3 regions of the Alteromonas mediterranea DE genome follow, and region 1 is predicted to be linked to each of the others. Evidence: predicted binding sites of a transcription regulator. Region 1 holds the regulator's gene; each other region holds the start of a gene.
What was found. The regulator LexA, encoded in region 1, represses DNA repair genes until DNA is damaged. The targets are predictions, from matches to a motif close to TACTGTATNNNNATACAGTA.
Positions count from the first base shown of each region.

Region 2: a site for LexA is predicted at 3,452-3,471, ahead of MADE_RS09895 (putative DNA modification/repair radical SAM protein). Genes of this name have one in related genera too.
Region 3: a site for LexA is predicted at 8,214-8,233, ahead of MADE_RS18375 (YebG family protein). Genes of this name have one in related genera too.

Region 1 is NC_011138.3:4,383,218-4,389,286, reverse strand. Features, by position in the region: partial or broken gene plsB (glycerol-3-phosphate 1-O-acyltransferase PlsB) at 1-1,151, opposite strand, end outside; gene lexA (transcriptional repressor LexA) at 1,460-2,086, shown strand; gene coxB (cytochrome c oxidase subunit II) at 2,670-3,833, shown strand; gene ctaD (cytochrome c oxidase subunit I) at 3,843-5,456, shown strand; gene MADE_RS19480 (cytochrome c oxidase assembly protein) at 5,597-6,069, shown strand, end outside.
Region 2 is NC_011138.3:2,217,721-2,230,728, forward strand. Features, by position in the region: gene MADE_RS09880 (ISNCY family transposase) at 1-495, shown strand, start outside; gene MADE_RS09885 (hypothetical protein) at 583-969, opposite strand; gene MADE_RS09890 (TIGR03915 family putative DNA repair protein) at 1,283-2,080, opposite strand; gene MADE_RS09895 (putative DNA modification/repair radical SAM protein) at 2,097-3,338, opposite strand; gene MADE_RS09900 (tetratricopeptide repeat-containing response regulator) at 3,659-5,299, opposite strand; gene MADE_RS09905 (VC2046/SO_2500 family protein) at 5,421-5,975, shown strand; gene trhO (oxygen-dependent tRNA uridine(34) hydroxylase TrhO) at 6,142-7,137, shown strand; gene MADE_RS09915 (EF-hand domain-containing protein) at 7,190-7,438, shown strand; gene MADE_RS09920 (DEAD/DEAH box helicase) at 7,680-9,005, opposite strand; gene MADE_RS09925 (CoA transferase subunit B) at 9,215-9,868, opposite strand; gene MADE_RS09930 (CoA transferase subunit A) at 9,868-10,575, opposite strand; gene MADE_RS09935 (LysR family transcriptional regulator) at 10,698-11,582, shown strand; gene MADE_RS09940 (hypothetical protein) at 11,653-12,411, opposite strand; gene MADE_RS09945 (sensor histidine kinase) at 12,507-13,008, opposite strand, start outside.
Region 3 is NC_011138.3:4,136,768-4,149,775, reverse strand. Features, by position in the region: gene MADE_RS18410 (cation diffusion facilitator family transporter) at 1-55, shown strand, start outside; gene MADE_RS18405 (sulfite exporter TauE/SafE family protein) at 102-854, opposite strand; gene MADE_RS18400 (methyl-accepting chemotaxis protein) at 1,150-2,232, shown strand; gene MADE_RS18395 (sensor histidine kinase) at 2,312-3,817, shown strand; gene MADE_RS18390 (methyl-accepting chemotaxis protein) at 3,973-5,556, shown strand; gene MADE_RS18385 (ABC transporter permease) at 5,580-6,920, opposite strand; gene MADE_RS18380 (ABC transporter ATP-binding protein) at 6,920-7,684, opposite strand; gene MADE_RS18375 (YebG family protein) at 7,881-8,168, opposite strand; gene MADE_RS18370 (GAF domain-containing sensor histidine kinase) at 8,424-9,650, shown strand; gene rpsF (30S ribosomal protein S6) at 9,792-10,193, shown strand; gene rpsR (30S ribosomal protein S18) at 10,205-10,432, shown strand; gene rplI (50S ribosomal protein L9) at 10,459-10,911, shown strand; gene MADE_RS18350 (MBL fold metallo-hydrolase) at 11,262-12,314, shown strand; gene MADE_RS18345 (hypothetical protein) at 12,401-12,841, shown strand; gene MADE_RS18340 (MOSC domain-containing protein) at 12,828-13,008, opposite strand, start outside.

The sequences.
Region 1 (6,069 bases):
TTCACCGAGTAGCCTTTGTTGAAAAGTAGCTCTAAATACTCTCTGAAAACCGCAGTATACAGCTTGTTGCCTGCAAAGCTGCGACGCAGGAAAAACGCACCGCCACGGCGGAACATTTTACCTACGGGCCAAAAGTTAAGATTAATACCCGCTGCGATATGGGGCGTTACCATGCCTTCGTGATAAATCACGTAAGTGAGCAGTAGGTAATCCATATGGCTGCGGTGACACGGCACATAAATAATTTCATGTCCGTTTGCAGCAAGTTCGCGAATTCGTTCGGCGTGCCCTACGCTTATGCCGTTATAGATTTTGTTCCAGATACGCGTAAGCAGCCTGTCGCCAAACCGGATAAGGCCCTCGCGATAGTCTGCAGCAATCTCGGTAATGTATGACTGGGCGCACGCTTTTGCTTTGTCGTGAGATACTTTTTTGCTTCTAGATTCCTCGGCAATGGCGCGGCGTACGGCATCAGACCCCAATACGCTATTATTGAGCTCTTGACGCTCTAATAGCGTAGGGCCCGTCATACTTTGGCGCTTTCTCTGAAAATGCGTACTGGCAACCCGAACGAGCTTATGAGCGATACTCTGATCGCTACCGTGTTGGTTAGACATGGCGCGCGCCGAAACGGCCTTAGAGTAATTGATAAAGTTGTCACGGCCTAAAAACAGCACGATGAATAACTTGCGCAACCAGCTGGGTGCAGCCTTATCAGCAATAAGGTCGCTCAGTCCCGGGTTACCGCGGCCTGGTGCTCTGCCCCATGTCACATAAACCGGCACAACTTGTAAATCGAGATTCTCATGGTCTCTGTGCAGGTGGAAAAGGTCTGTAAAGACTTCTTCAATTCCCGTGTCTTTTGCCGACGAGCGGAAAAGCGGTTGTGTTTTTCGCAAAAACAACGTCGATGAATACTCTCTCCCTGCCAACGTTAAGGTCTTAGTTGGGCTGGGTAAGTCTAGAGCTTGGGTCGACATTCTCAATGAAAGTTGGTCTGTCACTGAGTTGGTGGGAAGTAGATAAACGATAGGTTTGCTTTTATCTATTCCTAATTCGGTTTCAACGTTAACTGGAATACTATGGGCTTTAACCAGTAACTTTACAGGATAATGAAATACCGACAAAAGGGCTTTTCGCATCCACGACATGAACTATGTAATCCTATGAAATAAAAACAAGGGGAGTGTAACACAATCGCGTCACAATCTCGCGATAAGCCAATATCATTGCTTTACTTGCTGTAATGACTCCATGTATTTGAACAAGTTCAAAAACAAAAAGGTATTTAAGATAGTGGCGCGCTTATCAAGCGGCTGCGATTTATGCTTCTGCTAGCTCGATAAGAGCAAGGTATACGCTCTTCATCAACTACAATAAGCAAAAGACGCGCTAAGTGCTTGTTATTTGGTTTTAGGTGTATATACTTACAGGAACTGTATGAACAGACAGGTCTTTTATGCGCCCACTCACAGCTCGACAAACTGAAGTTTTAGAACTTATTAAAACAACCATGCAAGAAACGGGAATGCCGCCTACGCGTGCTGAAATTGCCCGTCAGCTTGGTTTCCGTTCTGCCAACGCCGCGGAAGAACACTTGAAAGCCTTGGCGCGTAAAGGCGTGATTGAAATTTTGCCGGGTACGTCGCGAGGTATAAAGCTCAATATTCCTCTGGACAATGAAGCTGAAGAGGAAGAAGGCCTGCCTTTAATTGGGCGTGTAGCTGCTGGAGAGCCTATTTTAGCTCAAGAGCACGTTGAGTCTCATTACAAGGTAGACCCAGCCCTATTCCAACCTCAAGCAGACTTTTTACTTCGTGTAAACGGTATGAGTATGAAAGACATTGGCATTTTAGACGGTGATCTGCTAGCTGTGCATCGCACGACTGATGTACATAATGGACAAGTGGTGGTAGCTCGAGTTGATGAAGATGTTACTGTGAAGCGTCTAGAAAAACGCGGTCGCGAGGTATTACTTCATGCTGAAAATGAAGAGTTTTCACCGATAAAAGTTGACCTTGCAAATGAGCCCTTCGCAATCGAAGGTATTGCAGTAGGCGTTATACGAAACGCTGATTGGATGTAAGGTTTTAGCTTCTTTGATCAAAAGCGGTGCATTAGCCGCTTTTTTTGTGCCTTTTACTCCCCGTTTTTGTTCTGCTTTAAGCAAATTAGGTTTGAATATCCTATTCCTACTAGAAATCCTTGAATCCACTATTGTGCGGTAGATTTCTCTTTATTTCGTCCATGAATACCTCCCGCGACAGCTATTACAAAATATAAGCACTGTTTAAAACTGTCGTTCAAGGTGGATTAACTTGTCTATTTAATAGCAAGTTAATGTAACATCGACGTTGTCTCCACGTTCAAAATGGGCGTTTGATTTACTGCGCGTTTGCACATTCTAAAGCTTACTTCCTGCACACCTCATCTTATGCTGACTTTTAACCAAATGATTAAATATTAACCACTTCGTTAAGTTTTTAATAGAAAAGACTAGACGGCACGACATTATTGCGCAATTCTTATACAGAGATTAACAAAATAATAACAATGACTCTAAATTTGTTTTACAAGTTGAGGTTATGGGTCAATCGTTCGCAATTCATTTGGTAGGGTTAGCGCAAAACAAGATAGCGCCTTTAGCCGTACCATTCCGGAGGTGCTGAGTGAAACAACTAACGACCGTATTGGCAAGGTGGTGCGCAAGCCTACCATTTTTGCTTTTCTCTTCATTGATTTTCGCGCAAGAAGCAAGTGAAGAAATCTCTTCACTTAATTTACGACGCGGTGCTACCGACATTAGTGGTCAGGTTTACGACCTCCATATGTTGATGTTCTTCATTTGTGTTGGCATTGCGGTGGTCGTGTTTGGCGTGATGTTCGCGTCTATGTATCTACATAGAAAGTCTCGTGGCGCTAAGCCCGCTAACTTTCATGAAAATGTAAAAGTAGAAATCGCGTGGACCGTTATCCCTTTCCTTATTCTCGTTTTTATGGCGGTACCGGCTGCAAATACGCTAATCGCGATGGAAGATACCACTGAACCCGATATGACAGTGTTGGTCACAGGGTCGCAATGGAAGTGGCATTATAAATATATGGACAGTGACGTGGAGTTCTACTCGCTTCTTGCCACACAAAGAGAGCAGATTGAAAACAAGTTTCAGAAAACCGATAACTACTTACTTGAGGTTGACCGTCCACTAGTGATACCTACGGGCAAAAAAATACGATTTCTTATTACCTCTGACGACGTTATTCATTCGTGGTGGGTTCCAGATTTTGCCGTTAAGAAAGATGCCAACCCTGGATTTATTAACGAGTCATGGGCCAATGTAAATGAGCCCGGCATTTATCGCGGACAGTGTGCTGAATTGTGCGGAAAAGATCACGGTTATATGCCCGTTGTGGTTATTGCCAAAGAGCCCGCTGAGTTTGATAAGTGGATGAGTGAACAAGAAGCAATGGTTCGTCAGGCAAAAGAAGAGGAGCAGCGTCTCCTTTCTATGAATATGTCGATGGACGAGTTAATGCAAGAAGGTGAGCGTGTTTATAACGCGACTTGCGCAGCATGTCACATGCCAAACGGTGAAGGTCTCCCTGGCGTGTTTCCAGCACTCAAAGGCAGCAAAATGGCCAAAGAAGATCAGCAAGGCCATATCGACATTGTGCTTCACGGTAAGTCAGGCACGGCCATGCAAGCCTTTGGCAAAATGTTAAGTCTTAAAGAAATAGCAGCTGTTGTTACCTACGAGCGAAATGCGTGGGGTAACAACACCGGTGACATGGTTCAGGCTAAAGATGTCAACGCTGTTGCGAACGGAAACTAGGAGCAGATCATGAGCAAAGCAACTGAAGTTATTTCGCCAGATACCTCTGCGCAACACGATGATCATGAGCATCACGACCATATTCCAAAGGGGGTTACCCGTTGGTTGTTTACCACTAACCACAAGGACATAGGCACACTCTATCTATGGTTCGCCTTTATCATGTTCTTAGTGGGCGGTGCGATGGCAATGGTTATCCGGGCTGAACTGTTTCAGCCTGGCTTACAAATTGTTGAACCAAATTTCTTTAACCAAATGACCACAGTGCATGGGCTTATCATGGTTTTTGGCGCGGTAATGCCTGCTTTTACCGGGCTTGCTAACTGGTTAATCCCCATGATGATAGGTGCGCCAGATATGGCATTGCCTCGCATGAATAACTGGAGTTTCTGGATCCTGCCCGGCGCGTTTCTCATACTGTTGAGCTCGCTGTTCATGGAAGGCGGTGGCCCAGCATTTGGCTGGACGTTCTATGCGCCACTTTCCACAACATATAGCGGCGATTCTACAGCGCTGTTTGTGTTTTCGGTTCACATAATGGGCATTTCATCCATTATGGGGGCGATTAACGTTATTGTGACGATTTTCAATATGCGTGCCCCTGGCATGACCTGGATGAAAATGCCGCTATTTGTGTGGACATGGCTAATCACTGCATTCCTTCTTATTGCCGTTATGCCAGTGCTAGCAGGCGCGGTAACCATGGTATTGACCGATAAATTCTTTGGAACAAGCTTCTTTGATGCAGCAGGTGGCGGTGACCCCGTCATGTTCCAGCACATTTTTTGGTTCTTCGGTCACCCTGAAGTGTACATAATGATATTGCCGGCCTTTGGTATTATCTCGCAAATTGTTCCTACTTTTTCCCGTAAAAAGCTATTTGGTTATGCTTCTATGGTTTATGCAACCGCGTCCATTGCGCTGTTGTCATTTGTCGTTTGGGCTCACCACATGTTTACCACGGGCATGCCAGTTTATATGGAAATGTTTTTCATGTTTGCCACCATGCTGATTTCGGTGCCAACTGGCGTAAAAGTGTTTAACTGGGTGGCCACTATGTGGCGTGGCTCGCTAAGTTTTGAAATGCCGATGATGTTTGCGATTGCCTTTATCGTGCTTTTCACCATAGGCGGGTTATCGGGACTTATGCTTGCGATAACGCCAGTTGACTTCCAATACCACGATACCTACTTCGTAGTGGCTCACTTTCACTATGTACTTGTGACAGGGGCCGTCTTTTCCATCATGGCAGCCGTTTACTATTGGCTACCTAAATGGACCGGCAAAATGTACGACACTACATTGGCAAAATGGCATTTCTGGTGTTCCCTCGTGTCGGTGAATGTTTTGTTTTTCCCTATGCACTTTGTAGGTTTAGCGGGTATGCCACGTCGTATTCCAGATTATGCTTTACAGTTCGCCGATTTTAACAAGTGGATAAGCTTGGGCGGCTTCGCATTTGGTTTATCTCAACTTATCTTCCTCGCATTGCTTATTAAGGCTTGCAAAAAGCAGGGAGAAGGCGTGTCAGCGCAGGTATGGGACGGCGCTGAAGGTCTTGAGTGGGAAATTCCATCACCTGCTCCTTACCACACGTTCGAAACCCCACCTGTTGTTAAATAAGGGCTTAGGTTGGGCGTGTTATACGTGAGACATGGCCTGTGTGAGTAAGGAAATTCACACACCACAGACGGTAGGGATGTTGGGGCGCTTATCATAGCGTTTAACAGTCCTTACCTTTGAATTTACTCGGAGGTAGCGTGATGTCACAACAAAGTACAAACAACAAAATGGTGATCAAGCTTATCGCCATTGTTATCGGCATGTTTGGCTTCGGCTTCGCACTTGTTCCTCTTTACGATGTGTTTTGTGATGTAACGGGAATTAACGGCAAAACTGAAGGGACTGCAGCAGTTTATCAATCGGTTGAAATTGATACGTCCAGAACAGTGACCGTCGAGTTTATTACCCGCACAAATACCGGCATGCCGTGGGAGTTTCGCGCCGAGACGAAGCGTGTGAAAGTTCACCCCGGTGAGCTCAACACGGTGTCGTTTTACGTTCGAAACCCAGCCTCTAGCAATATTGTGGCTCAAGCCATTCCTTCTGTATCACCAGGCATGGCAGCACTTTATTTAAATAAGACGGAATGCTTCTGTTTTAACCAGCAGCCTTTGTCCGCAGGTAGCGAAGCCTACATGCCTATGCAGTTTTATGTAGACCCTCAGTTACCTGA
Region 2 (13,008 bases), 2.2 Mb from region 1:
ATCGCAAAACAAAAAATTGAAATCCGTGCAGGTAAAGATAAGCAGTTTGATGCCTACTTCGCCGGACGAAAGCTACAGGTAACGGAAGTCACTGAGCCTGTTAAGATATCGATGGAGGACAATGATATCCAGACGAAGCTTGAGGTATTAGCTTTGGCTGATAGGCTTGGAAATGTAGCTGAAGCCTCTCGTCTTAGTGGGGTTTCCCGCGAGACCATTTACCGCCATCGTAAGTTGATTAAAAAGGGCGGAACTGAAGCGTTAAAACGTCAGGAAACACCCGCTCTTCATCACAAAAATCGCACAGACAAAGCTATCGAGGAAATCGTCATCGAGTTCTCACTAGCTAATCCACACCTTGGACAGGCGAAAGTGTCTCGGCTGCTTGAGGCTGAAAGAAACGTGATCATACACGCTAGCGGCATCCGCAATATCTGGCTTAGGGAGAGAATGAATACGATCGCATTACGTTTGGCGAAGTCTCAGTCGACATAAAAAGACCTTAATATTTAATAAGTTAAGAAGAGAATTAATCACTTGCGTGATTAATTCTCATGCACATATATAGTGCTGTTGGCGGCGTCAATCTATTATTTTTTTGATTCTCAAAAAGGAGTAGGTTAAGTCTCGACTATTGTTCTGGAATATGACTTGAGGTGCTAGCAAAGCCCTTATTTGCACGGAAAGCGGTGATGTATCAACCCCTACTGCAATATGTTGCGTGCGCCAAATTCCATTCAGGATATATTGTACATCTTTCTGTGAAGCGGTCTGTTTACCTGATTTAGGATGAAGTTCTAAGACCCAGTCGATAGCTAATAGAACAACCCAAGGAGCTGAGATTTCACCTGCTTTTTTCATATTAGGTGTTTGTTGTAAGTATGAAATCAACTCACCAAATAAAGAAATAGTATTGAATTTGCAGATTCTTGATCTGATGGGCATTGCTGCTTCTTCAAAAGTTTTCATTCGCCTGAATCTAACTCCTTACTCAAATTCGCTACATCTCAACCGTAATAATGATGCAACTAGCATAAAGATGAAGTGCAAAAATTGAAAGGTAATGAAACTATTTTCAATCGTACAGATCCCCCTCGTTATCTTTTAGCTTTAGCATTTTCATTTTGACCAATATCAGAAGTAGAAAATCACAAAATTGAATGTCCGTTGTTTGCCTAAAGCAGTCCTCTAATACTCATTTATAAAGAGGTCTGGTTTACGCTTACTTATGCCGAAGAGTCTTAAAAATTTAAAGGGCAGTGGCACACAGTTAACGGGCGTTTTATTTGCGCTTATTCCCATCAGTGATCATTTTGCGAGCTCTAGTGTCTGACTGTTTTATCATATCGTCAATCAGTGACGTTTCAGGCATGTTCTTCCAATATTTTTTGGGCATTGAACTTAGCATGGCGTCTTTTTTGATGCGTGCCGGATTGAAGATGTTAGCGTAATAAGTAAGCCAGTATTTTTCAATATGATCGTTATCTGGAAGCACACTCGAATCAGGGTTGTCTTCTAAAATAAGTGTTTCTGTATCCCAGTGAGCCGCCCGATAAGGCGTGAGTATAGACCATCGCATATTCTTAAAACGGGTTTGAAAGAAGTCGAGCTTTAACTCTAGGCTAAAATGTTCAGGCTCGTACCAAGCGATAAAGTGTTCATTGCCACCGAGGTTAACCTCTCTAAATCTTAAAAACGCGCTCATTTTATACGCGTCTCGCTTTACCGCTTTAGCTAGTGCCATAAGCTGCAATATATCGTCATCAGTTTTTAACCGAACTAGGTTTTTGTTTTCAAACGTAACGCGCCATAACACCCTATAACACAATGCGAAGCGGTGAGCATCGCTATGACACAATGCATATTTGAAAAGCATTAAGACAGATTTAGGAATAGCATGCCTTTTTTGTGGCGTTGTGACCGTAATAGAGGGTTGGCTGTGGCCGAATAGGTCGTCCTGTACTGATTGTGCACTTTGCCAAATGATATTTTCAGGGGGGATAGATTGTGCTAAACACGCTCTTGCAGCCATGCGCCACTCATCAAACCCCGGTACTGAGTTAATTGTAATTGTTTCCATCTCACAGCAACTTCATTTAAGCGCTAAATAGTTCAAACTGCTTCGGCTGCTTGAACTGAAGTTCAAAATTATTACTATCGAGTAAGTGAATATCAGGGGCATAGTCGCCTACGCTAATAAAAGGTTTTAGCTTTTTAAGTGGTAAACGCATTTTAGTCAGATCTATCCAGTTTAGCTTTGTGTGCCGTCTAATCGCCAGAATTTTTTGCACCGTTCGAGCGCCAAGCCCCGGTACTCGTAACAACAGCAATTTGTCCGCCTTATTTAAATCAATCGGAAAGACATGGCGATTGCGTAATGCCCACGCAAGTTTAGGGTCATAATCCATATCAAGCATGTCATCGTGAACAATTTCATCAAGGGTAAACCCATAAAAACGCAACAGCCAATCAGCTTGATAAAGGCGGTGCTCGCGAATTAACGGCGCAGGCTTTAGCGGCAACACTTCAGATGCATCGGGTATTGGCGAGAACGCCGAATAATAAACTCGGCGAAGTTTTTGTTGGTTATAAAGTTTAATGCTGGTCCCTAAAATAACTTTATCATTAGAGTCATCTGCGCCTATGATCATCTGTGTAGACTGCCCACCAGGTGCAAAGCGTGGCAGGCGTTTACCGGTATAGGTTTTATCTGCCTTGTGCTCTGCAATTTTGTCTTTTAGCGTGTTCATTGAGCCATGGATAGCACCGAGATCTTTTTCTGGCGCGTATTTATTTAAAGAGGGTTGAGTCGGCATCTCGACATTAATACTTAACCTATCTGCGTATAAACCAGCTTCTTCTTGTAACTCAGGTGAGGCATTTGGAATGGTTTTGAGGTGTATATACCCTTTAAAACCGTGGTCAAGGCGCAAAGATTTGGCAATACGTACCATACTTTCCATTGTAAGATCGGGTGAGCCTACAATGCCTGAACTAAGAAACAAACCTTCAATGTAGTTGCGCTTGTAAAAATTCAGCGTCAGGTCTACGGTTTCTCTAACGGTGAATCGTGCGCGTCGAACATTGCTAGACACTCTATTTATGCAGTAGTGACAATCGTAGATACAGTAATTAGTCATCAAGATTTTTAGTAAAGAAACACACCGACCATCAGGCGTGAAGCTGTGACATATACCCGAACCGCCGGTAAGCGAACCTATCCCCGTTTTTTCGGTTTTGCCTGCCTTTCGTTTACCCGCCGAACCGCTTGCACAGGAAGCGTCATACTTGGCTGCATCTGAAAGAATTTCGAGTTTTTGTATCAGTTTGTCGTGCATAGCAGATTACTACTTTCTCTAAGCATTTACTTAACATCGGTCAATTTTAAGCGGGATGCTTAAAAGGACCTGTATATTTAGTTTGTGTAGCCATGTGATTTCTGCTCGTTATATCATGTATATATATACAGTACAAATGAGCGTTGGAAGATTTGTGCACTCAATATACGAAATTCAGCTACATTTTCGTATTGAGAAGTTAGAGCGTGTAAGGTTTGATACGAGTAAAAAGCGCTTAATTAAAATAGCCCGGTTTCGCTGACTGTTTCGAATATTTTATTGGAGCAAAGATGAGCCATATAACGGTTAAAGGGGGGGAATCAAAAACCGATGTACTTAGAAAGTTCGTCACGTAGATTAGTATACTTTTCGTTATACGGCGCTTTAAGCGACATATCGTCTATTAACTTAAACAAACGCTTACATTCATTGGTAAGCTTCATTTCTGCTTTATCTTCTTTTATCACTATCTGCAGTAGACACTGAAGTAAATTAAGCGCTACACCCGTATTAACCGGTGCAAAACCTTGTGCTAAGGCAAAGGACGCTTTTGCACGTTCGTAATCTTTTTGCTGATAGTGTTGAATGCCTTCTCGATTAAATTGCTGATAGCTAGCAAGACTTTTCCGTGCATTGTGGGCTTGCGTTTCTAACATATTTGCACTGTTTTGATCGAGCTCGTCGTGACGTGACTCGAGAAATGAAGTTAGCTGCAACGCATCATCAAATTCACCGAGTTTGTACATCACGTTGATACTGTCTGGAATAAAAGCAGTGGGAACCTCGGTGTATTTTTCATCCAGCATGGTTTGTGACGTTGATAAATGCCGCTTCGCGTCAATTAATTTGCCGTCAATGGCGCTAATTCTGGCATTAACAATCGTACCGAAGATATCTACATCAAAGTCCCGGTCCATTTTTTGAAGGTGTTCGTCAAACTTTCCGCGTTGAAGTGTAAGTAGGGCTTCTTGTTGGTATTTATTGCGCTGTTTTTTATCTTCAGCGCACTCAGCTACATCTAATAGACTGCGAATAATACCGCACCAGTGCAGGCTCGTTTTATGAACCGACCGCTTAGACAAATCCCATATAGCTAAACTTGAATTAGCCGCGAGCACTAAGTCATCGTTTAACCTGCCAATTTCGCACGCTTTAAAGTGTCTCGGTAGAGAATAAGGCGAAAGCTTGATAGCTTCTTTAATGGCGTCTAGTGCTTTTTCGCCGTCGTCTAATTTCTGCTGTGCTTGGGCAAGTATGTCATAGGCATCCGCATTAAACCGGTTTCGTTTTAACGTTCGTTTCGCCGTCGTTATTGCTTTGTCGAATTCGTTTAGTTGAAGGTAAGTTTTTGCAATTGCGATCTGTGCCCAAAGCACAGGTTTGCCGTCAATGTAGTCGCTCAATACGTCAAGGGCTTTCTCTGGCTGACCTATACGCCAATAGAGTTCAACCAAAAGTTGCTCGCAGTGCCCTTTGTAATGTGAGGGTGAATCGAGCAAAGACTCGATATGGTCGATTGCACTGTTACATTCACCTTGCTCAATGAGGCTGTACGCCTGTTGCAAAAACTGTCGTTTTTGCCAAGCGCGAATAATCCTGGATTTTAACTGAACCTGAGAGAAGGGCTTAACAAGAAAGTCATCAGGTCGGCGTTCAATAGAGCCTAGCACGATAGGTCGGGCGCTATCAGCGCTTATAAGGATAAAAATAGAAGTAGGGTTAATAAGCCTTCTGGTACGAAGCTCTTCGATTAACTCATACCCACTTTTATTATCTGCTCCTAAATGCAAATCACAGATAATGACATCGAACTTATGTTTTTTGCATAGGGAAACGGCTTGTTCCGCCGATGACTTTGTTACCACGTCACTGGCCCCCATAGAATGCATAAGCCCTTTGAGTAGCAAAAGAAAGGGGCGTTGATCTTCAACAATCAGTACTTGTTTATTGCTAAATTGCATTTCGAATCCATGAATAGGGGCGCTATGGCTTTATTGAAGTATATCTAACTTTAAAAAATAAGCTTAAGAAAAACATTATCTTGCCGACAACATAAGTATACAAATCAAGTAATCAGAATGCATGTCTGTAGACGCTACATCCCAAAATGAGCAAACGCATATTGACCCCAGTATTTATTGGGAGCGCAGCGGTGTGCTTGCGCGTGCATCAACGCAAGGGGCGCTATTTTCACTCTATCTTGCCATGCAGCAACATAGTACAGCAGCGCCCTTTGAGATAGAGGCGGCAGATAGCGAATTATCTCAAAAAGCGGGCATTGATACTGAGCTTACTTCCCTGAGTCACTACCGTCGTTCAAGTCTTGCTGCAAACGAAAGTGAATGGAAAAACATGGACGTAATGTCGGCTTTGGTTGCTGAAGACTTTTCCACGGCGCGACTATATTTAAATATGAATCCGGCACCCTTAGCACAAACCGATGATGCGAAACGGCTGCCTGACGATGTGATAGATAACTGCAGTTTGGCAGCGCAGAAACGTATTAAAAAGCAATATAACAATACGATGAAGGAAGACAACACGCTGCTTTACGATATGCTTGCCGTGAAAGAGACACAAAACCCCGGAAGTAATGCAGATGCTGTTCACACCTCACCATTTGAAAACATCGCTTAGCCGAGCACTGGTTAGTTTACTGCCTATCAACGTACTGAAGCGAATTGTAAAACAGGGCTACTCAATGCGCCAAATACAGCAGGCCTAGTTTTTACCCTGAAGTTTTGTTATATTGCGCGCCGCATTTTTGCACTGGTCTTACGCTCCAATCAGCAAAGGTTAAAATATGTCTAAATATATTGTATGCGCAATGTATAAGTTTGTTGCGCTTGAAAACTATAAAGAAATTCGCCAGCCCCTTCTAGAAGCTATGGAAGCTAACGGTATTAAAGGGACACTTCTTCTAGCCAGCGAAGGTATAAACGGCACGGTATCCGGTACCCGAGAAGGCATAGACGCGCTGTTGGCCTACTTAAACAGCGACGCGCGCATTAACCCCATCTCTTTTAAAGAATCGCTCCACGACGAGCAGCCTTTCTATCGCACGAAAGTAAAGCTTAAAAAAGAAATTGTGACCATGGGTGTAGAGGGCATAGACCCACGCGAAACCGTAGGCACTTACGTTAAGCCAAAAGATTGGAATGCGCTAATTAGCGATCCAGAGGTAACGGTTATCGACACGCGAAACGGCTACGAAATTGAAATTGGTACGTTCAAAAACGCCATCGACCCTAAAACAGAGACTTTCCGCGAATTCCCTGAGTACGTGTCTAAAGAACTCGACCCGTCTAAAAACAAAAAGGTCGCGATGTTTTGCACCGGTGGTATCCGCTGTGAAAAATCTACCGCTTATTTGAAAGAGCAAGGGTTTGAAGAGGTATATCATCTTGAAGGTGGTATTTTGCAATACTTAGACGATGTGCCTAAAGAAGAGTCTATGTGGGAAGGTGATTGCTTTGTTTTTGATAATCGTGTGGCAGTAAACCATGATTTGGAAAAGAGCCATTACGAGCAGTGCTACGCATGTCGACTACCAATTACCGCAGAAGACAAGCAAAGTGATAAATACGAGCCGGGTGTTAGCTGCCCGCATTGCTTCGGCACCCACACTGATGATCAAATTGCACGCTTTAGAGAGCGCGAAAAACAGGTTCAATTAGCCAAAGAGCGCCAACAGGAACACGTGGGTACTGGAGCGCGTTTAACCATGGAACAAAAGCGTAAAGAAAAAGCAGAAGCTCAACGTTTACGCGCACTCAAAGCAAACGAAAATCAGGCATAGACAGCCAGAAAGAAGGGCGTTACACTCGTGTTTATTGCAGTTGATATAAGGAATGCGAGTGAGCACTCAACTTTCAGAATCTAAAATTGAAGAAATTAGGAAGGACTTTAGCTTTTTCGATCGTGATGGCAATGGCCAAATCGATTTGCCGGAGTTCATCGAGCTTCTAACCGTAATTTCACCAAAAACAAAAGCTAGCCACGTACAAGAAGGCTTTAAGCTTATCGATAGTAACGACGATGGTTACATCGACTTTGAAGAGTTTTTGGAGTGGTGGCAAGAAGGGTGGTGGGAATACTAAGCGCTAGCTTGTTTTAACCATCTTTTAATACCGTATGCCCGTGTAATCGTTATTGACGAGTGATTACACCGAAGCAAAAAAACGAGTGACTTTTTAAGCACTCGTTTTTTTATGTCTGCCATTAGTCGGTGAGTATAGTCGATTTAGTTTGAATAAAAGCCTGAAAATCGAACCACCGCGAAGATGCCTTATCTAATTAAACCGGTAAACTAGAAGGGAAAGAGCCCAATAGTTGTTGGTCTTACTCGTCGTCATCCGAGAGCGTTTTGCGTGGTTTGCGTTTCACTGGGACCATACCGATATCTTCACCAGACATGGTATCAACACGCTTTTTAACGTTTGCTTTAACAGGTTTCGCTACGCGCTTTTTGCCATTTTGGGCAGTTGCGCCTTTCGACACTTTTTTCTTAGGCTTGAAACCTTTAAACGAAGCAGAAAATTCGTCGTGCGGGGAACACTCTAAAGCATATTGAAGGTGATTTTTAAGCCCTTCGAAGCTATTCCAATCACGAGGGCCTATTAGTGAGAAAGCTTCGCCTTTTTGCCCCGCGCGTCCGGTACGACCAATACGGTGAATATACTCATCGGCGTTTTTGGGTAGGTCGAAGTTAACTACCAGGCCAACTTTTGACAGATCTAGACCGCGCGAGGCGAGGTCGGTGGTAACTAAAATACTGTGCTGTCCACGAGCAAACGCGCTCATAACCGCTGCACGTTGGCTTTGTAACATGTCACCACGTAGCGCTATGGCTTCTAAGTTTTGTTCGTTAAGCAATGCTGCAATTCTGTCTGTGTCTTCACGGGTCGCAGTAAAAACAATAGCTTGGTTGTAAGTACGATTAGCCAACTCAAACTGTAAAATCTGATCTTTGTTATCAACATTGTCTGCAAAGAAACACTTCTGCTCGATATCGCCATGCTCTGCAGTTGAGTCTCCTACCGCTACGCGTACCGCCCCTTTGGTCAGCTGTGTTGTCATATGCTTAAGCTCAATATTGTCGAGCGTGGCAGAAAACAGCATGGTTTGGCGCTTTCTGTGATCAGCATAGTCGTTGATCATCTTAAGCTGAGCAGAGAAGCCTAAATCTAACATTCGGTCGGCTTCATCAAAAATAAGCAGCTCTAAACCGTTTAGATATACGCTTTTGTCTAAGAGATGGTCGGCAACACGGCCAGCTGTGCCTACAATAATATGAGGGTTACGGCGAAGCGCTTTAACCTGGTCGTTGTAGTTTTCGCCGCCCACAATCAGTGAACACGTTAAGTTCAACCCAGTGCACATTGACTTAGCTTCTATGAAGACTTGTTTCGCAAGTTCCCGCGTGGGCGCTAAAATCAAGGCGCGAGGGTCTTGTCGGCTTAATGCTTTTTGTGCCATTAGCCTGTTGATGGCGGGCACTAGAAAGGCGAAGGTTTTACCTGAACCCGTTTTAGAAGACGCAATAATATCCTTTCCTTGAATAGCAGGAAGCATAGTGCGCTCTTGAATTTCCGTTAGCGTCGAAATATTTTTAGATTCGAGCTTTGAAATAATTTTGTGGTGTACAGGTAAATCAGAAACTAGCAAGAAGGTATAGCCTTTATAAATGAACAGTCGAGCGCATTATCCCTTAATGCAAAACGTATTGAAAGGCTTATCGCAGTGGTTAGTCGATGGGTGAATGCTAGGGGATGATAAAGGCGTACGTACGGCAGCAGTTTTGCTAAATACCGCTTAAGTAACAGGTACGCCTTTTGGTTGGCTTTTTAATTATCTCAGCATTATTTTCTCAAATATTAAAACTGCATTTCGGGCACGCTGTCTGGTGCAACGAGTTTACCACCGGTTTTTTCTTTTATTTCATCAATGGTGACACCAGGTGCACGCTCTTGTAATACAAACGCACCATTTTCAACGCTTAATACCGCTAAGTCGGTAATAATCCGCGTGATACAGTTAACGCCCGTTAGCGGCAGCGTGCACTCCCCAAGCAGTTTAGGGTTACCGTGTTTGTCGGTGTGGGTCATGGTAACAATGATGTTTTTTGCGCCAGCCACTAGGTCCATTGCGCCGCCCATGCCTTTTACTAATTTTCCAGGTATCATCCATGATGCAATATTGCCCGATACATCGACTTCAAATGCGCCTAGCACGGTGAAATCGACATGGCCGCCGCGTATCATTGCGAAGCTTTCTGCGCTACTGAAAATCGATGCCCCGGTGATGGCGGTAACGGTTTCTTTACCCGCATTTATCATGTCTGCGTCTACTTCGCTTTCGGTGGGGTAACGACCCATACCTAATAGCCCGTTTTCTGACTGTAGCATTACGCTAATATCATCCGGTACATAACTTGCCGCAAGGGTAGGGATGCCTATACCTAAATTCACATAGTCGCCATCTTTAAATTCTTGAGCTACGCGCATGGCAATTTGTTCTCTGCTAAGCATTATACTGACTCCTCACTAACTACACGGCGCTCAATTCGTTTTTCAAAAGTCCCTTGAATAACGCGGTTAACATAAATACCAGGAGTATGAATTTCGCTTGGGTTAAGCGTTCCTGGCTCGACAATCTCTTCAGCTTCCACCACGGTAATCTTACCGGCAGTTGCGGCCATAGGATTGAAGTTTTGCGCCGTGTGTCGATATACACAGTTGCCGAACGTATCCGCTTTCCATGCTTTTACGATAGCAAAGTCGCCGGTAATGGCTTCTTCAAGAATATAGGGGCGCCCATTGAATGATTTTACCTCTTTGCCTTCACCTACCGGCGTCCCATAGCCTGTGGCCGTGTAGAAAGCTGGGATACCCGCACCACCTGCACGCATTTTTTCCGCTAGCGTGCCCTGTGGCGTTAACTCTACTTCTAGTTCACCATCAAGTAATTGCTTTTCAAATAGAGCGTTTTCGCCTACGTAAGACGATACCATTTTGGCAATTTGTTTATCTTCTAACAGAAGACCCAAACCGAAGCCATCAACGCCACAATTGTTCGATACTACCGTGAGATTTGAAACACCCAGCGTTTTGATTTGGGCAATTAGCCCCTCAGGTATTCCGCAAAGACCAAACCCACCTGCAATAACGGTCATTCCGTCTTTCAGACCCGCCATTGCGTCTTCATACGACGAAACGACCTTATTAAATCCTGCCATTTATACTCTCCAACCCATTTTGTTAAAAATAAGTATCAACATTGTTGCTTGATTTGTAAAATCGAATTAATCTTTCTATTAATAAATATTATTTATTAATAGCGAGGTCAGAGGGAATAAACGTGGACGTATCCTACCGACAAATGAAAGCGTTTGTAGAAGTGGCGAAATCTTCGACATTTGCTGAAGCTGCAGTTAATTTACACCTTACTCAGCCAGCACTGTCTTCTGCCATTAAGAAAATGGAAGAGCAATTGGGCGGCAAACTCTTTAAGCGTAATACGCGTAATGTAAGCCTGACACCGGAAGGTGAAGTGTTATTCCCAAATGCCTTACGACTGCTTCACGATTGGGATAACACGTTTTCAGACATACAGAACTTGTTTGCCATGGCCAAAGGTCAGCTGACCATTTGCGCAATGCCCTCATTTGCAGAGTCACATTTACCCAGTATTCTATCTGCTTTTCACAAGAGAACGCCAAACGTCAACTTGCGTATCGTCGATGTAGTGATGGAGCAAGTTATTCACGAAGTCACTACAGGTCGAAGTGAAATAGGGTTTTCCTTCGAGCCAGAGCGAAAAGATGGGCTAGTGTTTAAAAGTCTGTTTGCTGACCAGTTTGTTGTAGTGGCTAATTCTTCTCAGGCCAAGTATTTAAGCAACGCGCCAAGCTGGCAAGACTGCTTGCTGCACCCTCTGGTAATGATGAACAGAGGCTCCGCGGTTCGGCATTGGACACAATCTCAATTAGCGCGTTTTGGAGAATTGAACATTATTGCCGAAACGGGTCAGCTATCAACGCTTGGCAAATTAATTCAAAATGGGTTGGGCATTTCAATTATGCCGGCTATTTGCCAATCTCAAATGGAGGGGTTAGGGCTGGTAGTGAGACAAATAACAATCAACCCGTTGATAAAAAATATCGGTATTATAAAGCATGCGCGAAAGGGTTTGTCGCTACCTGCTCAATCTATGTGGGACTTAGCTATCGCGCATTACGCCTAAATTGTAAAACCAAGTACTATGCGACGGAGTCAGTTAACCCACAGGGATAAGCAGGCTAACTAATAGGCCTTTACCACTTTTTCTTAGGGGCGAATAATTCGTCCAGTTCGTCGCGCTCTTCTTCTTGCTTCTTGGCCCGATCTTTCTCGTTTACGCTCTTAAGGTTACTTTGTATTTCGTGAAGCCATTCGCCTAATGTAGCTAGGCGAGACGTGGAATATTCATCTTGTTGTGTTTGGTTTTCCAGCGCATTTTTGGCTTTTTCAAAATACTGTCTGGCCGAGCCTAACATGTTAGTTTGAAGCGCAGCGCGGCCTCGCTTGATCAAGGTTTCTACGTTGACTTTTATCTGTAGTCGCTCTAACTGTTTATCTTCATCCATAAATACTTTCGAGTCTATTTGACCTTTACTGTGCTCTGAGCGCAGCACAATTCGCAGCTTTTTAACTGCTTGTATATATTGAATGATCATTTTGTCGTTATCAGGTAGAGAAAACTCTGACAATGCACCGCTTTTATCAGAAAGCGCTGCCGCCGTCGCCTGTTCGCTACTTGCAATTCGCTGTTTAAGTTCAGCGGTACTCGATAGTTCATTCATCGCTTTAAGCGCGTTGAGAATTCGATTGTGTAGAATCCCCATGATGCGAGAAGAAACTGGGATGTTAACGCAAGCGGCAATAACGTTTTCTGTCTCATCGACAATGGTGCGCTGCTTTGCTAATTCTGTTCTGCGCTCAGCTTCCTGCTTTTGTCGATGCTGTTGTATTGCGTTAATGAATATGGCCGCGATGAGCAAAACAACAATTAATATGATAATAATCACGTACATGCGTGTCTTTCCGTCTGTTTTATATTTTTTACAACGTCAGTGTATTCTTACTTACGGGCGTTACTTTCTGAATTACTTAAGGTTATCGGTCAATACTACGGTATTTTTACTTCAAATACACTTCCACCGAGCAATCCGCCATTAGAAAGTGCGATTGTTCCTTCCATGTCCTCCTGCGAATGGGCCCGTGCTATCAATTTTGCAAAAAACAAACCGAGTCCCGTTCTGCCCTGACTCAGCTCGAAATCAGAGAGAGCTTCGTGACTCTTAGACAACATAGACTCAGGGTAGCCGACACCGTCGTCTTCTATCTTTATCGATAAGTAGGAAGATGCGTCTATGGTTGCACTGACCTGTATTTTAGAAGTGCCGTAACGCATAGCATTAATGATTACGTCATTTAACAGCAAATAAATGAGTTCACTGTCTAAGTACCAGCTCAAGTCATCCTCAATATCAGTGGTTATGGTTATATTTTTTTGCGCTACATAAAGTGCATTTGACCCTACAACGTCTTCCACTAAGTCTTTGATAAAACTCTCGTCAACAGTAATAGGAAGGCTTTCTAACTCTGCCCGATACAGGGAAAGAATTTGG
Region 3 (13,008 bases), 240 kb from region 1:
TAAAGACCATTTACACACCCATTCACACAGCCACGCCCATGAAGAAATAAACTAACAATTATGTGTGGAAGTGGTGGCTTCTATAAATAGCCTAGTAAGGTTTAAATTTTAACGTTTTGCACGATAAGCGTTACGCCGCTCATTGCCAACATGGTTAGGGCTAAAAGCCTTACAGTTGCCGCGGGAACTCTCACCGCCAACAGCCGACCTATTCGAGTAAAAACAAGGATTACGGGAACTGCGCATAAAGCAGAAATAACCACTTCGCTAGATGGGAGGGTGCCTAGTGGCACTATAGCAAGTCGAATAAGAGAAGTGACGCTAAATACTGCCAATAGCGTAAATCTAATTTCGTTTATAGACCATGCTTGCCGGTAACACTGAAAAACAACAGGTGGTCCAAACGTAGAAAAAAGCCCGCCGAGTAGGCCGCCTAGCGCACCTGCTATAGAAAAACCATAAGCTCGCTCAGACGGCGTTGCCTGCTTTCTTTTTACTAAAAGAAGGCCGCAGCAACTTAAAATAGCTACGCCAAGCAATAGGTTTAGCCATGTAGTCATGCCAGCAGAAAGGTACTCAAGTAATGCATATCCTACTGCCATAAACGGAATGCCGCTCACAAGTAATAGGGTGAAAGCACGCTTGTTTATATGGTCTATATTTCGGGCAACCAAGCTAACGGAATTGAACAGACTAAGGAAGCATACTACGAAGGTGGTAGCAGTAAGCGGTAAAATATTAAACAAGGTAAAGCTAGACACCACCATAAGTCCAAAGCCAAACCCGCTTAATGTTTGAAGAAGCGTTGCAAGTCCTAAAAGCGCGAACATGGGAAGCAGTGTTTCTAAAAGCATTCTGTGTAATTCCTAATGTGAGTGCGATTTATGCCAAAAATGCGCTAAGAGTCTGGTTTTTCAGGCTAGTGCCAAAACGTCGTTGAATTGATTAAGGTGCCTAGTGAAAAGCGCAGATAGAAGCTTATACTGCCTAAAAACTAGTGTATTTAAGTTTTACCTAATTAATACTCTAGTTTTTTGTTTTTTTTCCGATACTTATAATACAACGCTACTTCAGACTAATGGTTAAGAGGTATTAACATCTGTTAGTCTGGTAAAAATAATTCTATAAAAAATCTACCGGTAACTACACATGTTTGTATCTCGCAGTAAATACGAAGAAAAAGACGCTGAAGTTCGTCAACTAGAAGTGAAACTTGAAGAGGCTCTAAAGAGAGTTGAGCTGCTTGAGACTGAAAACAGCGATTTACATTCTGCTATTGAAACGGCGACTAATCAGCAAGTGTCGGTAACTGAATCGGTGGTAGTGAAGTGCTTAATCGATGCACTGGGCCAGCTAGAAGGGGTTCGAGAAACGGTTCTGCATTCCTACGAACGCATCAACGCTGAGAGCCAGTCCATCGTTAATATCAATGAACTATTCAGTGAGTCAGCGTCGACATTAAATAAAATTGTTTCTGATATGAGTGGCCTAAATGTACAGATGGGGAGCATGAGCGAGCGTATTTCCGGCCTTTCCACTACTGCTGATAACATCAACAAGTTTGTTACCACAATTACGAGTATTTCTGATCAAACCAACTTGCTGGCTCTCAATGCCGCCATAGAGGCTGCCCGCGCAGGTGACGCTGGGCGAGGGTTTAGTGTTGTTGCCGATGAGGTTCGCGCACTAGCAACGGAAACGAACAAATCCGCCACGGAAGTTTCTGAGCTTGTAAACGGAATTATTCAATCTACGTCCAAGGCTGTTTCTGGTGTGAATGAGCTGCGGGGCAATAACGAGCAGTTAGAAACTGGTATTAACCAGCTTAACGGTAGCTATGAAAGCATGGTTCAACATTGCGATAGTATGAAATCTACAATCAGTGAAGGAGCTATGGCTACCTTTATCCAAACGGTAAAACTAGACCATGTTGTATGGAAATCAGACGTTTACGCAGTGATGTGCGGTTATAGCAGTAAAACAGCAGCGGAATTTAGTGACCACGTAAACTGTCGGCTAGGCAAGTGGTACAGTGGCAATGCAAGTACAGCGATCGGTCAAACAGCCGCATTCAGAGAAATCGATATTCCCCACGCGAAGGTGCACAGTAGCGGTATAGCGGCAGTGCAAGCTAAGCAAAATGGGAACAATGCTGAAGCTGATGCTAAGCTCATAGAAATGGAACAAGCAAGCGAACGGGTTATGACATTGCTTGACCGACTGATAAATTAACGCCCGTTAAGTATTATCGGGCCCTGTAAATTTAAGCGGCGTCACACAATGTGTGACGCGTGAATCTTGAGGCTGCTTAGTGAGTGAGATACCAAGTTCAACAGAACACGAACGTATTTTAGCGCTTGAAGCCCGCGTGAACTCTTTAGAGCGCCAGTTAAAGCGCCAAAAGATTGCGCGTAAAAATGCCGAATCCTTTCTAGAAACATATTCTCAAGACGCTTACCTTGCAAATCAAGCGCTCAGAAAAGCATTGAACGACTCTAAGCAGCGTGAGCGCGAACTGCTTTACTTAAACCGCACCGCTTCTCAGCTAACCCAAGCAAAATCTGGCGTAAGTTATATTTTTTCAGCGCTTGAATCGGCGGTTGAGTTTAGCGGCGCTTATTGTGGTAAAGCTTTCACCGTTAAGGACGGCGAATTATCGATAGGCGATGATGATCGAGTTCTTGCCAATGGCCAAGGTTGGATAACCTCTCATGACCTTGCAAAGTTAATTTTAGATGAGACGCCGTTAGATTTACGAGAAAGCTATTCCCACTGGTGCGTAAGCGCAGTCATACGTCCTGATACGCACAAAGAGGCACGGTTACTTCACTTTATGCATGAAATGTCACAGGGTGAATATACGTGGCTGGTGCTACTTACTAACGATGATAACCTTGAAGAAGAAACACTCTACGTTTTAGATACCACTAAATACTATCTCAATATTACCTCTCGATACCAAAATAAGAAAAGCGAGTTAGATAATCGTCAGCTTGAACTAAGCAACGTCAAAAAAGATCGTGACTTCTTGGAAGAGCGATTAGTCAGTGCAGATAAAATGGCAATGTTAGGGCAACTTGCCGCAGGTATTGCTCACGAGATTAACAACCCTATTGGCTATGTACGAAGTAATACGGTGGTTGCGAAAGACATTTTTAACGATTACCAACGTGCGCTTGAAGAAATTGGCAACTTGTGTACCCGGGCAGGTGGTGAGATAGAAGAACAATTTACAGCGCTTGAAAAGCGTTTTTCGCTTAAAGACAGCGCAATAGAAATAGCCCAAATGTTCGATGAATCCCATGAAGGGATAGAACGCATCATAGAAATTGTTAAAGCCTTACGCAGCTTCTCTTACCCCGGTTCTGGTAAACATACCCAGATAAGCGCTATTGAAGCGATGAACACGGTTATTAAACTTACTAACAACTTACATCGTTATCGCAATAATGTGGTTTTCGAAGTGCCAAAAGAAGACGTTTTCTTTAACGGTAACTCAGGGCAGATTCAGCAAGTTCTCATGAATTTCTTAACTAATGCCATATATGCTACACCACAAGGCAAAGGCATAACGTTGAAGGTAGAAAGAGATGAGCAGAACGTCATTCTTGTTATAGATGACGAAGGCGAGGGGATGTCTAAAGAAACGCTGAGCAAAATTTTTACGCCTTTTTTTACCACTAAACCGCCGGGGGAGGGCACTGGCTTAGGCATGTCTATCTCAATGACAATTGTTGAACAGCACAACGGAAAAATTATTATTGCCAGTGAAGAAGGGAAGGGAACAAAAGTATCGGTGATACTCCCTATAGCCTAAAGTATAAATCGCTTTTCTAACTCTCTGATAAAGTATAAAATTCCCTAATTTTTTCCATTTCACTAGACAGCAGATGTTTATGTTCTAGTCTTAGGGGAAAGCGATGATCGTACGCTTTGACGGACGAACGCTTTGCATAACGGAGAAAGCACTGCATGAGAAACAACCAGCCGGTTACTCAAAAAGAATACAAGTTTCCTACTCACCATCGACTTATTTCCTCTACCGACAAGCGCGGAGTTATACAGCATTGTAACGACGAGTTTGTTGAAGTAAGTGGGTTCAGTAGAGATGAACTAATCGGCAAAAATCACAATATAATAAGACATCCAGATATGCCATCGCCAGTGTTTAAGGAAATGTGGCGTACATTAGAGTCTGGCCAAAGCTGGTTAGGCTTGGTTAAAAATAGAAGAAAAAATGGCGACCATTACTGGGTTTCTGCTTTCGTAACGCCTGTTTACGAAGGAGCGACGATAGTGGGCTATGAGTCTGTTAGGGTTCCTGCTTCAAATGCGGAGACAAGGCGAGCATCGGGCATTTACGCGAGGTTGCAACAAGGAAAGTCTGCGGTATCTGCCACATCGCGTTTTACGCAAATGCTTATGCATATGGCGCCCTCGTTGTTAATAAGTGCGCTTTTAGTTGTCGCGCTTGGGTTAACTCATGGCTTAGCTGCTGCGGGCATTGCGTTTGTCGGTACGTTAGTTTTAGTCACTGTTCAACAAGCGAAAGGTAAAAAAGACTGGAATGCGCTGCTTTCTTTGAGCCCTAAAAGTTACGCAAACGATACCGTGGCCCAAACCTACTATGACGACGCCACGCATATTGCGCAAGCCAAGCTTGCGCTTGCCTGCGAACTGGCACGCAACAGAACGGCATTAACGAGAATTAAAGATGCATCAGCAAGTCTAGAAAATATCGCTAATACCACCCACCAACAAGCAGAAAGCACAAGCGCAGCGGTGGTTCAGCAAAACCAAGCAACACAGCAAATTGCATCGGCAGTTACACAAATGAGTCAAGCCATTCAAGAAGTGGCAGAGCGGGTGGAAAGTAATGCTATAAGTGCTCGGTCTGCGGCGGAAAACGTGGCAACGGGGAATGAAAAAGCCGAGCAGGCAATGCAGGCAATTGTTGCGCTGCGTGAAGCCGTAGAGTCAATTTCAACAACGGTAACTGAGCTTGCTCAGTCCACCAGTGATATTGGCGAAGCAGCCAATATCATCTCTACAATTGCAGAACAAACCAATTTACTAGCGCTGAATGCTGCTATTGAAGCCGCAAGAGCCGGTGAGCAAGGCAGAGGCTTTGCTGTAGTTGCCGATGAAGTCAGAACGCTAGCCTCAAAAACCCGGGAATCTACAGACAAAATTCACAATATTATTAATGAATTAGCAGAACGCTCTGAGCGAGCCGTACGTGTCTCGAATGAAGGGTTAACATCGGCTGAACACGGCAGCGCTATTGTTGAAGAGACCCGTGGGGCGCTATTTGAGATAAACAGCGCGGTGAAAGGGATAGCTGATGCTACGGTTGAAATGTCGTCGGCGGTTGAAGAGCAAAGCACGGTAGCAGAACATATCAATCAGCAGCTAGTTGAAGTTGCCGATGGCGCCTCGGAAACACAGCGTTCTTCAGAGGCCTCATTGGCGGCGAGTCACGACTTGCGTGCTACTGTAAATCAAGTTCACGAGCTAATTCTTCGTTTTAGTACAAACGAGAAAGAGGGAGAGTAACTTCTCCCTTTCTAATGTCGTGACTAATTACTGTTAAGCCCAGCGTGCAGGCCCCGCTTGTAAGCTGCGATGGCTGGGAACAACGACACCAAGTAGGTACAGCCTAATATGAGCAATACTATGATGACACTGCTTTGACTAAATAGTGGGCTTGATAAAAATAACCCGTACGTACTGCTTAGCCAAGGTTTGAACATGCTCATTAATACGGCAACCAGTGCGATGCTTAATGCTGCGCTAACAATAGTGAGTAGCATTGCTTCTAGCTGGATCAGTAACAGTAGAGTAAACGGGCCAGCGCCAATTGTACGCAATACGGCAATCTCCTGATAGCGCTCTCGCATTGTTGCTAACAGCATGGTTGCCAGGCCAATAAGGGCGCAAATCACTATTAAACCTGACAAACCTAATAGCAAGGCCTCTACATTTCCCATTATCTGCCACAATTCAGCCAGTGCCATACCAGGTAAAATTGCCATTAGTGGCTCTTTTTTACTCTGATTAATTTGATATTGCAGTTGTAATGCGGCTGCGCGGTTTTTCAGTCCTAGCATGACGACAGACACAGATTCAGGTGTAAATGCGTCACTATCATAATTGTCTTGAGTAGGCTCTTCATGTTCATGTTCATGTTCATGTTCATGTTCATGTTCATGTTCATGTTCATTTGTGCTGTGACCGTTAAGAAAAGCCGTTTTTTTACGTAACCGTGATGTATGCGCAGACTTAGGGCCTGAATGGGCTTTCTCTAACCCTTGTAATGTGACATACACCGCTTTATCTACTGGCGTTCCCGTTTTCTCGAGGATACCTGAAATAATAAAAGGGTGATCGTCATGGTTATTAAAAGAGACACTTCCAAGGCCGTGAGAAACAATTATCTTATCGCCAACCGTGTAGCCTAGTGAATCCGCAACATCAGCGCCTACAACGGTAGATAAAGGCTGCTCAAATACACGCCCTTCTGTCAGGGCTAAAGCTTGCTTGTCACCGTATTTAAAGTGTTCAAAAAAGCGGTTTGTCGTTCCTATAACTCTGAACCCTCGGTGAGTGTCACCTAATGAGAGGGGAATTAGCCAAGAAACCTGTTTATTCGATTTTAGCGACGCCACACTTTTGTAATCAATACCTTTAGTAGGCGTACCGATATTGAACACTGAAGACAGCAATAAATTCAACTGGCCGCTTGGGGCGCCAACAATTAGGTCAACGCCAGAAACGGTGCGTGTAAAGCTTGTTTTTACTTGGCTGCGAACAATATCTACACACAGCAGTAAGCTAATGCTAATGGTTATGCTTAAAAGGGTGAGTAACGCGGTTGTTTTTCTGCGTTTCAAGCTTTCGATGGCAATAGTGCTTAGCATTACAGGCTCTCCTGCTTAGGTTTGCTTGTATGCTTTACTGCGTGCGGTGGTTGTGTCGTTGATGGGAGGCTTAGTTCAGAAATACGAAAATGGCGGTCAAAATAGCGTTCCATCGCGTTATCATGACTTACAAATATCATGGTGCTGTCACTAGCGACCTCTTTCAGTAATGCCATAAAACTGTCACGGGCATCTGCATCAAGCGCTGATGTTGGCTCGTCCACAATTAATAGTTGAGGACTATTGATAAGCGCACGGGCTATTGCCACACGCTGCTGCTGTCCAATACTTAGTGCATCAGCTTTGGCATGTAAAACATGGGAAGGTAGCTGTAACCTATCAAGTAACTCACAGGTATTAGCCAGAACCTTTTGGCTACTATTGCCTTTACCTGAGAAATACGCGGCTGCGCTAATGTTTTGTGCAACCGAGAGGTAGGGGATGAGATTGAACTGCTGAAATACCACACCAATATTACGTGCTCTAAACTTGTCTCTTTGTCGATTAGATAAAGACGAGAACGGCTGTCCTAGCAAGGCAATGCTGCCTGCCGTTGGAGTAAGGGTGCCACAAAGTAAATTCAGTAACGTACTTTTTCCGCTACCAGACGGGCCGGAAAGAAACACATGCTCACCGCGTGATACTTGCCATTTTTCAATATTGAGTATCGGAGTGCTTTCTTTCGAATACGCAAAGTTTACATGACTAACTTCAATGGCGCTTTTACACTGAGTAAGAGCGCTCTTATTATTTATTATATTCACGCTAAGCCCAACCTAGGTCTTTGTTGTTATATATTGCAAAAGCAAACGATGCGCTCACTTGTACTAAAAGCAAGTTACCGCTTTGAAGTAATGCTATCAAATCACAATTGTATCAAATAGCATTTGGGCAAAGCGGCGCTTGCTCTTGTTATTTGCTCATTATAACGACGTGTTAGGCAAGTTAGCTTAAGGAATGTTAGCCATTAGCTTGAAGCTTTACCACTTCGGCGCTCTCATCTTCTAACACGCTTTCTGCCGTTGCGCCTTTAAAGATTTTGCTAATTTTATCTTTGTTCTTCGACAGCATAATAGTGAGCTCTTCCACAGTGCTATCGTCTAATTTGATACCTTTAGCCTGAATGTAATCAGCTAAGTTGTCTGCTGCATCGAGCATTTTGTCGTACTGATCAGCCTCTTTTTTATCGGTAGTTACCAATTTCTCTACCCCTTTGTGCGTAACAACATATTGTGTGGTAATGGCCATGGTAGGTCCCCCATTAGTTAAAGACATAAAAACTGTACAGCATTTAACTGTATAAATAAACAGTATTAAGGGGAATGTTTAGGTTAAATTTAGTCCGAAGGTAGCGTATTATACTTTAGTCTAGGCTGTGTGAACTTGTCACATTTACACGTTACGCTTCAGAATGCTTATGTAAGCTGAGGAAATTAAGTATATAGGGGCGGGCTTGAATCTTGACCGTATTCCATAAAAAGGACTTCTTTAAAGGTAATGGCAATGAACGAAGCAATTCAGCGCGATATTCAAGCTATAAACGCAATTGAAGCAATACCGCATATTATGGAAATCTTAGCCAGTACGCTTCGTTTACGGTTTATCTGTGTAGCCAGAGTAACTGAAGAGGCGTGGACTATGTGCTCAGTATTAGACAATGCTGAGTTTGGGCTGTCGCCTGGCGATGAATTAGAAATAGAAACCACATTTTGTCGAACGGTTCGGGCAAACAGAAAAGAAATTGTCATCAATCATGCGTCTGCAGATAATGAATATCGTGAAAACCCTATTCCTATTATGTACGGGTTTGAAAGCTATTTCTCCTATCCTCTTTACGATGCGAAAGGTGAATTCTTTGGCACATTATGTGGGCTAGACCCTGAGCCCCGTGAGCTGCGAACCGAGGCGGTTCACGGCCAAGTCAGTGCTTTTGCGAAACTGATATCCAATCAAATATTGTTGAACGATCATATTGAGCAAACGCTTACGCAGCTTAGTGACGCAAAAAATATGGCTCGTCTGCAAGAGCAGTATATCGCCATTCTAGGCCACGATATCCGCACGCCTCTGTCTTCTATTCAAATTGGTATAAGCTTTCTAGATGACCTAATCAAAGACAGTGAGGTTGCAAGTACGGTACAAGTACCGGTTTTTAAAGCGGTATCTCGCATGAAAAATAGCGTGCAGAGAATGTCGCGCTTGATAGAAGATACGATGGATTTTACGCACACCAGAGTAGGGCAGGGCTTACCGGTCAAATTAGCAGTATCTAATAACCTTAGTCAGCAGATAAATTATACCGTAGAAGAGTTGGCCACCGCTTACCCCAAAAGCTCAATACGTATTCATGTTGATATAACGCGCCCGTTAATTTGTGATGACAAACGGATTTGCCAATTACTATCTAACCTATTAAAAAACGCGTTAATTCATGGCGATATGTCATACCCTGTTTACGTGAAGGTTCTAACCAATAGCAACGATTTCATTCTTAGTGTACAAAACAGCGGCACGCCCATTTCTGATGAATCTAAGGCTCGTTTATTTCAACCGTTTTGGCGTAAAGAAAGCAATAGGCAGAATGAAGGTTTAGGATTAGGTTTATTTATAGCGTCAGAGATAGCAAAAGCCCACAAGGGTACGTTGGGGGTTAATTCTGACTACAATGGTACGGAATTCACGCTGCGTTTCCCCTTGCAAACCGTTTCTTCAAATATTTTCGAAAGCTAAGCCTGAAAACGCACTGGTTGATTAACACTTGTGCAATTGCGCCAGTGCACGTATAATGCGCGCCCTTACAGCCAACCTAACTCGTTCCTTGTCTCCATACAGTCGGCTGTACTGTCGAGGCTACAACCGTAAGGAGCTATAATGCGTCATTACGAAATCGTATTTATGGTTCACCCTGATCAGAGTGAACAAGTACCTGGTATGATCGAGCGTTATACTACAATTCTTAAGCAAGACGGTGGTCAAGTTCATCGTTTAGAAGATTGGGGCCGTCGTCAACTGGCTTACCCAATTGAAAAGCTGCACAAAGCCCACTACGTACTAATCAACGCTGAAGCGACTGCAGAAGCTGTTGACGAACTGGAAAATGCTTTCCGTTTCAACGACGTGATCCTACGTAACATGGTAATGCGCACTAAGACTGCTGTGACTGAGCCTTCTCCAATGATGAAAGAAGAGCCTCGTCGTGAGCGTCGTGACGATTCTGCACCTCGCCAAGAACGCGCAGAAAAGAAAACTGAAACCACTGAAGACAACGCTTAAGGAGATCACCCATGGCTCGTTTTTTCAGACGTCGTAAGTTCTGCCGTTTCACTGCAGAAGGTGTGACTGAGATTGATTACAAAGATATCGCTACTCTTAAGAACTACATCACTGAGAGCGGTAAAATTGTCCCTAGCCGTATTACTGGTACAAGCGCAAAATATCAGCGTCAGCTGTCTTCTGCGATCAAGCGCGCACGTTTTCTTGCGTTGCTTCCGTACACTGATTCACACAAGTAATTTGGCGAATATAAGGGTTAGCTAAGATGAATATCATCCTACTAGATAAAATCGCCAACCTTGGCGGCCTGGGCGACCAAGTGACTGTTAAGTCTGGTTACGCTCGTAACTTCCTTTTCCCACAGGGTAAAGCGGTTCCTGCAACTAAAGACAACGTTGAAAAGTTCGAAGCACGTCGTGCTGAACTTGAAGCGAAGATCGCTGAGCAACTAGCTGCTGCAAACGCACGCGCTGAAAAAGTTGCTGAGCTTGCTGAAGTTACAATCGCAGCTCCTGCTGGTGACGAAGGTAAACTATTTGGCTCTGTTGGTACTCGTGACATCGCTGATGCAATCACTGCAGCTGGCGTTGAAGTACAAAAAGCAGAAGTTAAACTACCTACTGGTACTCTTCGTGAGACTGGTGAGTATGACATCGACTTACAACTTCACTCTGACGTTATCACTTCAATTAAAGTGATCATCATTGCTGAAGCGTAATCGCTGACGTATTTGAAAAAAGCCGCTCTTCGAGCGGCTTTTTTTTGGCCTAAATTTCATGTCGAGTATCTTGTTGCTTAAAAATAAGGGTAAAGCGAAAGTATATTGGTAGACAATTTTAAAAGTGCTTTCTGCAAATCAACTATCTAAATAGACAAGTCGTCACTACTCACTCTTCCACTCAATTACACTCAACGATACCTTCTTATTGGCTTGTTACAAATAATGGGTGGTGAATTGCAACTTACTGTTTAGACTGTGGACTTCCGTCACAAAGCTTTTATGAGCGAAGAATTAAGGGACTAAAGCACGTGAAGCAGTATATCGCCATCTTTTTTATATCAATCTGCATGCTAGCTGGGTGTGCAACACCTAATCGAATAACAAGAGTTGATGATAGCAATGCGATAGTCGTTTACACCGATGAAAGCGGGTACGAGGATAGATTTAGTAATATGTACGACAGCTTCATGGCTTATCCTGTCACGTGTACTGAAGATTGCTACCCAGCGTCTGCCGATATTGAATGTGAAAGCGACATGCAAAATTGTCAGTTCGTTGGCAACAACCCGACAGTGAACTCGCACACCGGCTTTAACGTTACCTGGTTAGGGCACGCTAGTTTTTTACTTAACACCGCAAGTGGTGAGCAAATACTTATCGACCCTGTGTTTGGGCAGTTTGATTGGCCCGTTAATTGGGCTTTTCGATTGGCGGAGGGGTTCAGCCGCAACGAACCCGCTGAGGTAGGTGAAGACAAACTCGCACAAACCGATGCTGTGGTTTATTCTCATATACACTATGATCATTTTAATAAAGCCGATATTGCCGAATTAGGCACAAAGCCCGAGTATCTTGTTCCGTTAGGTTTCGCAGAGCACTTCCCTAATAGAGGCTATACGATTAAAGAGATGGCGTGGTATACGAGTAAAAAAACCGGCAAAACCGCTATACATTTTGTGCCCGCTCATCACTTCAGTAACCGGATTTGGGTGCCCTATTTATACGAGGATGACAATGCAACATTGTGGGGCGGTTGGGTCTTTGAACATGAAGGGAATACTTTGTTCTTTGCGGGGGATACAGGGTATTCACCACATTTCAAAGATATTAAAGCCCGCTTTGGTGACATAGATGTTTGCCTGTTACCCATAGCGTCTTATTTCAGCGAAACCTCACCTAAATGGTATCGCAAGGTTCACACCACGCCAGAGGACGCTATTGTTGCTTCCCAAGACCTTGGCTGTAAAGTCGTCGTGCCTTGGGGCTTTGGAAATGCTAGTTGGATGATGGGAGATAAAACCTCGCATTCTGCGCTATTTCGATTGATGAAAATGAAGCAACAGCTAAATACAACAATACCGTGGGTTATTCTAAATGAAGGCGGGCAGGTGTCTTTTTAACAGTTCACAAGATAATCTTGCGTAGCTCTAACGGAGTGGTTATTCTTTAATCTAATAAGGAATGCTTTTATATTCAGGGGTTGAATTTGTTAAAGTTTAGAACTGCGGCGTTAATTGTGTTTTCGGTGACTTTATGCGCCTACGCTGGGATTTTTATACACTTTTCTAGCCAAAACCCTACCCGTGCGCCTGCGCCTTTCACTGCATGCTTAGACAATTGCACTATGAACCTAGAGTACCGAGTGTCTAAAAACTATCAGCGCACCATGGTGAAAAATACACTCAACCAAATTTTCACATCCTACGTTGAGGCAGATGTGGGATATTATCTTGATTGTCACGAAAAAAGCTGCAGGCTTTGGGTGTATGTAAACACGCCTTCAAAATTAGAGCCCATTCTCTACCGCTTAGAGAATGAACTATCACCAATATTGGACACAGATTCGCACTATCACATTGATAACGAAGATAATGAAAGGTACTCCTTATATACCTATAGTCCAAAGCACTCGACTAACGCGCCTTAAGCACGATTTTCGCGCACTTCTCACGCCATTCATCATCCAGAACAGTGAGTTGAGCCAGCTTTCCAGCGAGTGCTTTGTCGGCTTTGGTGTGAGCACACTGCATTAAAGTGTGAATGTTAACGGTGTCGTCTTCACGGTGAAGCAACGTTACCTCGTCACCCACGTGA